Tunturibacter psychrotolerans: one gene and its partner. The protein of the gene in region 2 interacts with the protein of the main gene of each other region in a pairwise test. Links are inferred from orthologs where the notes say so. Each region holds a gene or a part of one and is shown on either strand. Other genes may lie near its edges.

What was found.
Region 1: the proteins of asd (region 2) and def interact in binary tests that used the Escherichia coli proteins (3 or more experiments, as listed by UniProt). The link is inferred for Tunturibacter psychrotolerans from one-to-one orthologs.

Annotation. Positions count from the first base shown.
Region 1 is NZ_CP132942.1:2,133,415-2,136,723, forward strand. Bases 1-2,995 are described here. They hold def (peptide deformylase), read left to right. Parts: upstream 1-1,225; coding sequence 1,226-1,765; downstream 1,766-2,995. Other genes in these bases: aroC (chorismate synthase), read left to right, coding at 50-1,225; fmt (methionyl-tRNA formyltransferase), read left to right, coding at 2,062-2,994; RBB77_RS08855 (transcription antitermination factor NusB), read left to right, coding at 2,991-2,995. In the rest of the region: more of RBB77_RS08855, read left to right, coding at 2,996-3,309. UniProt on the Escherichia coli protein: Removes the formyl group from the N-terminal Met of newly synthesized proteins. Requires at least a dipeptide for an efficient rate of reaction. N-terminal L-methionine is a prerequisite for activity but the enzyme has broad specificity at other positions.
Region 2 is NZ_CP132942.1:1,874,869-1,878,167, forward strand. What follows is about bases 237-3,221. They hold asd (aspartate-semialdehyde dehydrogenase), read right to left. Parts: upstream 2,298-3,221; coding sequence 1,176-2,297; downstream 237-1,175. Other genes in these bases: lysC (lysine-sensitive aspartokinase 3), read right to left, coding at 237-1,149; RBB77_RS07715 (hypothetical protein), read right to left, coding at 2,443-2,808; RBB77_RS07720 (carboxypeptidase regulatory-like domain-containing protein), read right to left, coding at 2,854-3,221. In the rest of the region: more of lysC, read right to left, coding at 1-236; more of RBB77_RS07720, read right to left, coding at 3,222-3,299.

The DNA of each region.
Region 1 (3,309 bases), 260 kb from region 2 along the record:
TTGTTACAATTTAAGTTTGCCGCGCGGTATATGAGGGGATAGATACGGGATGTTGCGATTTTCGACAGCGGGAGAGAGCCACGGGGAGAGCCTGGTGGCGATGGTGAGTGGGCTGCCCGCGGGGGTGGTCGTCGAGCAGGAATTTATTGATCGGGAGATGTGGCGGCGGCAGAAGGGATATGGCCGCGGTGGGCGGATGCGGATCGAGCGGGACTCGGCGCATATTTTGAGCGGCGTGAGGCATGGCAAGACGATCGGGTCGCCGATTGCAATGGTGATTGCGAATAACGACTGGAAGAACTGGACGGAGATTCTGCCGGTGGAGGCGGGAGATGCGACGAAGCATAAAGCTGTCGCTTCGCCGCGGCCTGGGCATGCGGATCTGGCGGGGAGTTTGAAGTACGACTTTCCGGATGCGCGGTATGTGCTGGAGCGGGCGAGTGCGAGGGAGAGTGCGGCGCGGGTGGCGGCGGGTGCGGTGGCGAAGATGTTGCTGCGGGCCGTGGGTGTTGAGGTTGCTAGCCATGTGATTCGCGTGGGGAAGGCGGAGCTCGGAAGGGCGGCGACGTGGGAGGAGATTGCGGCGCTGCAGTTGAAGGATGAGGTTTTGTTGAACTGCGTGGATGCGGAGGCCGAGGCTGCGATGAAGGCTGAGGTCGATGCGGTGCTGCGGACGGGCGATACCGTGGGCGGGGTGTTTGAGGTGGTGGTGCATGGTCTGCCTCCGGGTGTGGGGACGCATGCGAATTGGGATGAGCGTTTGGATGGGTTGTTGGCGCAGGCGGTGATGAGTCTGCAGGCGGTGAAGGCGGTGGAGCTGGGGCGTGGGGTGACGGCGGCGGAGTCGGTGGGGTCGGCGGTGCATGATGCGATTGGGTATGAGGGTGCTGATCAGGCGTTTACGAAGTTTTCGCGGGAGCAGAATAATGCCGGTGGAGTTGAGGGTGGGATTTCGAATGGCGAGGATGTTGTGGTGCGGGGGTATTTGAAGCCGATTTCTACGTTAAGACGGCCGCTGGGTTCGGTGAGTTTTGAGACGCGTGAGCCGGTGAAGGCTGCGTATGAGCGGAGCGATGTTTGTGTGGTTCCGGCGGCTGGTGTTGCGGCGGAGGCGATGGTTGCGCTGACGGTGGCGCGGCTGGTGGTGGAGAAGTTTGGCGGTGACTCGCTGCGTGAGATGCAGCGAAATTTCAATGGCTATTGTGAGCAGATTCGAGCGTATTGAGTGACGACTAAGGCGACTGAGAAGAAGACGAAGATTCATGAAGTGGTTAAGTGGCCGGATCCGGTGCTGGCGAAGCGCGGGGAGACGGTGACGGTGTTTGACGCGAAGCTGAAGAAGCTGACCGACGAGATGTTCGAGTCGATGTATGAGGCGCAGGGGATTGGGCTGGCGGCGCCGCAGATTGCGATCTCGCAACGGATTACGGTTATCGATGTGAGCTTTAAGAAGAATCCGGAGGAGAAGATTGTGCTGATCAATCCGGAGATTATTGAGCGTGAAGGCAAGCAGGTGGAGGAGGAGGGGTGCCTGAGTCTGCCGGAGATTCGGGAGAAGGTTTCGCGGGCGGAGTGGGTGAAGGTGAAGGCGCAGGATGTGACGGGGGAGTGGTTCGAGATTGAAGGGACGGAGTTGCTGGCGCGGGCGATGCAGCATGAGATCGATCATCTTGATGGGGTGCTGTTTATTGATCGGTTGAGCCGGTTGAAGCGGGATTTGGTGATTCGGAAGATCAAGAAATTGATTAAGAATGGTGAGTGGTGAAGCACTGCTCCATGACGTAGCATTGCTCGAATGAGTGGAACTGTGAAGTTCGCGCTTCTTTGCGGCCTGGGCGGTGTAGCGGTACCCGTAGGCATAATGGCCTCCAATTCTCAAATCTCGACAAATGTGCTTCTCGCATTGTGGCCGACATCCATATTTGGGATTGGTTTCAACGGGCCGACGTTCTCGCCTCTGGGGATCATTATCGGGGCGATCGAATTAGGTGGAAATTTCCTTATTTACGCCTCGGCAGGTCTTTTGATTGCCGTAACAAGTCGGCGAATCTGGGGGAAGAAATGAGACTAGTTTTTTGTGGGACGCCGGAGTTCGCAGTACCAACGCTTGAAGCGGTGATTGCGGCGGGGCATGAGGTTGCGCTGGTGGTGACACAGCCGGATCGCGCAGCGGGACGCGGGCTGGAGGTGAATGTGCCTCCGGTGAAAGAGGCAGCGCTGAAGCACGGCCTGCCGGTAGTGCAGCCTGAGAAGATCAAGAACAACGTTGAATTCAGAGAGCGTCTGGAGAAGATCGCGCCGGATGCGATTCTTGTGGTGGCGTATGGGCGGATTATTCCGCAGTGGATGCTGGAGCTGCCGCGATTTGGGAATATCAATCTCCATGGATCGCTGCTGCCTAAGTATCGTGGGGCTGCGCCGATCCAGTGGGCTGTGGCTTGCGGCGAAGTGGTGACGGGCGTGACGACGATGCGGCTCGATGCGGGGCTTGATACAGGCGATATGCTGCTGGCGCAGGTGTGTCCGATTGGGCAGGAGGAGACGGCAGAGGATGTGTATGGGTGTCTTGCTCCGTTGGGTGCGGAGTTGATGGTAGAGACGCTGAAGAGGCTGGAGGCGGGAAAGATTTGCCCTGAGGTGCAGGATCATTCGCTGGCTACGCTGGCTCCGATTTTGAAGCGGGAGGATGGGCTGATCGATTTCTCGCGGACGGCGCAGCAGATCTATGACAGGTGGCGCGGGTTTCAGCCATGGCCGGGGGCGCATACGACGTTGCGCGGGAAGAAATTGATTGTGGGGAAGATGAAGATTGGTGGAGAGCGCTCGGTTGCTCAAGGGGAGTTGCTGGTGGAGGGAGAGGCGATGCTTCTTGGGTGCGCGGACAAGAGGGCGGTGGAGCTGCTTGAGGTGCAGATGGAAGGGAAGAAGAAGATGAGCGCGGCTGAGTTTTTGCATGGGTATCAGGTGAAGAGCGGCGAACGGTTGGGACTATGAAGGACGAGTCGAAGGTGGGAGTGGGAAAGCCGAAGCATTTGAAGCCTGGTGGTGCGAAGGCAGTTGCGGGTGAGACGGGGGTGGTGCGGAAGAGGCCTGTGTCTGCGGGGCCTACGGCTTCGGTGGAAGCGGCGGTAGCGAAGATTACGCCTGCGCGGCTGGCTGCTTTTGAGATTTTGAAGTTGGTGGGAGAGAACAAGGGGCACAGCGATGAGTTGTTGCACTCGGCGCGGGTGGATGGGTTGTCGCCGGAGGATCGGAACCTGACGACTGCGCTGGTGATGGGGGTACTGCGTTGGCAGATTGCGCTGGATG
Region 2 (3,299 bases):
TCCTTCCATCTTCACATCAGCAATCTTCGCCAGCTCTGCACAGATCTCCGGAAGCTGCTGATTGCTATCCACCGTCAACGAGATACTCACCTCGCTCGTCGAAACCATATCAATCGCGCACTTGTACTTATCGAAGACATCGAACACCGCCTTCAGATACCCATGCGACATCAGCATCCGGCTAGCAACGACGTCGATAATCGTCAACCGCTTCTTCGCCGCAATGCTCTTGAATGGACTCGCGCACCTCGCCGCCATCGCAGTGATCTTCGTGCCCTCATTCTCCGCATTGCGCGAGTTCAGCACCCACACTGGAATACTCTTTTGCACCGCCGGCAGAATCGTCGCCGGATGGAGCACTTTCGCGCCGAAGTAAGCCAACTCCGCAGCCTCTTCAAAGCTGATAGTCTTCACCCGCAACGCATCCGGGCAGATCCTCGGATCGGTCGTCATAATTCCATTCACGTCCGTCCAGATCTCAATCGCGCCCGCATGCATTCCCCCCCCTACTAGCGAAGCGGTGAAGTCACTTCCTCCGCGCCCAAGCGTAGTCGTAACCCCTTCTGCCGTCGAACCAATAAACCCTCCCATCACCGGCGTCTTTCCAGCTTGAACCAGTGGCAACACAATCTCTGCCAGCTTCGCTTCAATCGCCGCGTCCTGTGGCACAGCCTTGCCGTAGCTCGCATCCGTGATGATGCAGCTCCGGGCATCGACATGCGCGCCCTCCAGCCCCTGCTGGCTCAGAGCCTCGGCCATCATCCTGCTCGACATCCGCTCCCCAAAGCTCACCACCAGGTCATTCGTGCGAGGCGTCAGCTCTCCCACCGCAGCAATCCCGCGCAGCAGATCGTCAAGCGCATCGAACTCCTGATGCAGCACCTGCTGAACCCGTACACACCGTTCCCCCTCCAGCAACGTGTTCGAAGTGTCGATATGCCGATGCCTCAGCCGAGCCCCAATCGCTAGTGCCCCTGCCTTATCCCCGCGGCCCGCAGCCGCTGCAGCCGACAACAGTAGATCAGTCACCTTCGCCATCGCCGACACAACGACAACAGCCTCCAGCCCCTTCTCCCGCCGTCCGCGAACGATAGCCGCCGTCCGTTTCATCGCCGGCGCGTCCTCCACCGACGTGCCCCCAAACTTCATCACAACCAGCTTCTCTCGCGCTACACTCAAGCCGTCACCGCCACAGCCTTCGCCGAAAACGTCTCCAATGGAACTCCCAACTTATCCAGCTTTCCTAACAACGCCAACACCTCCGCGTTCAACACCGCCGCTCCCGCCGCACCGCGAATCGTATTGTGCGACAGCACCACAAACTTCCAATCCAGCAGCGTGCACTCACGCAAACGCCCTACCGTCGCCGCCATTCCATGTCCGCGCATCCTGTCCAGTCGAGGCTGTGGCCGGTCGACTCCTTCGTCATACTCCACCGGCTGCTCCGGAGCCGTAGGCAGATGCTGTCCCTGCAACGGCAGAAACTCACTCCACGCCGCCAGAATCTCCTCCCGCGTAGCCTTCTTCTTCAGCTTCATGCTCACGCACTCCGTGTGTCCATCCTCCACCGCCACCCGGTTGCAATGCGCGCTCACCTTCGCATCCAGCAGCTCAATCCCCGAGCTCTTCCGCTTACCCAGCAGCTTGCCGACCTCTTCCTGCAGCTTCTCCTCTTCATTCTTGATAAACGGCACCACGTTCCCCAGAATGTCGAGCGATGCCACTCCCGGATATCCCGCGCCGCTCACCGCCTGCATCGTCGACACAAACAAACTCTCAATCCCGAACTTTTCCTCAAGCGGCTTCAAAGCCAGCACCAGCCCAATCGCGCTGCAGTTCGGATTCGTAACGATATATCCCCCACGCCCACCGCGGTCCTTCCGCGAGCTCTGCGTCTCCAGCAGCGCAAGATGATCCGAATTCACCTCCGGCACCACCAGCGGTACATCGGCTGTCATCCGGAATGCGCTCGAGTTCGAAATCACCGCGCAACCCGCTGCCGCAAACTTCGGCTCCAGCTCTCGCGCAATATCCGCGTCAAGCGCCGCAAAGATAATCTTCGGCAACTCGATCGCCGATCCCTCAGGAACATTCGGTTGCAGCGTCATCGCCGCAATCCGCTTCGGCAGCGGAGTATCCAGCTTCCACTTACAAGCCTCGGCATACGTCTTCCCGGCACTGCGATCGCTCGCCGCCAGCCACGCAATCTCGAACCACGGGTGATTGCTCAAAAGTTGAATGAATCGCTGCCCGACCATTCCGGTCGCGCCAAGAATGCCAACCCTGCGTCGTTCCATCTACTAAGAATAACTCGCGGACCGAACACCGTCACTCACCCAAAAGCCGACCAACGGGAGGACCAAGCAGAGCACCTAGCAAAAAGGTAGACAAGTCACGAAGTGACCGCTCTCCGCGCAGGAGGCCCGTCCGGCAGGACAATATCTAGTTATCCCGCCGCCGTGTGCGCGTCATCCGGTGCCCACCGCCAGCCCACACCAACAGCGCCACCAGCAGATGCAACAGAAACCAGAAGTGAATCCCCTGATCCTGGTAGATCAGATAAAGAATCAGTGCCCGCGGCAGCAGCAGCCAGAAAAGCAGTGGAACCAAACCTTGAAAGTGAGGCGGGGTCAGATCGAAATGAAACGGCCCCAGCAGACCCTGAAACCAGGCCACAACCATCGCCAGCCGAGGCAAAAACAGAGCAAACACCAGAAACCAAAGCGGCAACGCGTGAACCACGAACGCCAGATCAACCGTGAACTGCGCCGTATGCTGTGCTGCCAAAACCGCCAATTCTGCAATCATCCTGCCTCCGTAGCTGTCCTTTGATCTTCATAGCGCGATCAACTTCTACTTCGCACTGAAACTGAAGTCCGCCTTCGTCGTCCCCTTCGGCTCAACCGTCACCGTCATCGTTTGTTCGCCCATCTTCTCGTGCACCGCCGCCAAAGTATACGTCCCCGCCGGCAATCCAGTGATCCCAAAGTGTCCATCCGCATCCGTAACCGCAAAAAATGGCGTTGCCGACACATTGATGAACGCGTTCATCCACGGATGGTTGTTGCACCGCACCGGAATCATTACCTCCGGCTGGTTGAACTGCTTCACCTGCGGCGCACCCTTCGGCCCTTGCGAGATATCAATCGGCTGACTCCCCACCACCGTTGGCATCGTATGAATGTTATGCATCGTAGAGTCCGAGTTCCGAAACTCCACCGATCCACCGCGTACCACCGCAATCACATGCGGAACGTACTTACATCCAACCTGGTCCAACACAACCGGAGCAGGCGTCG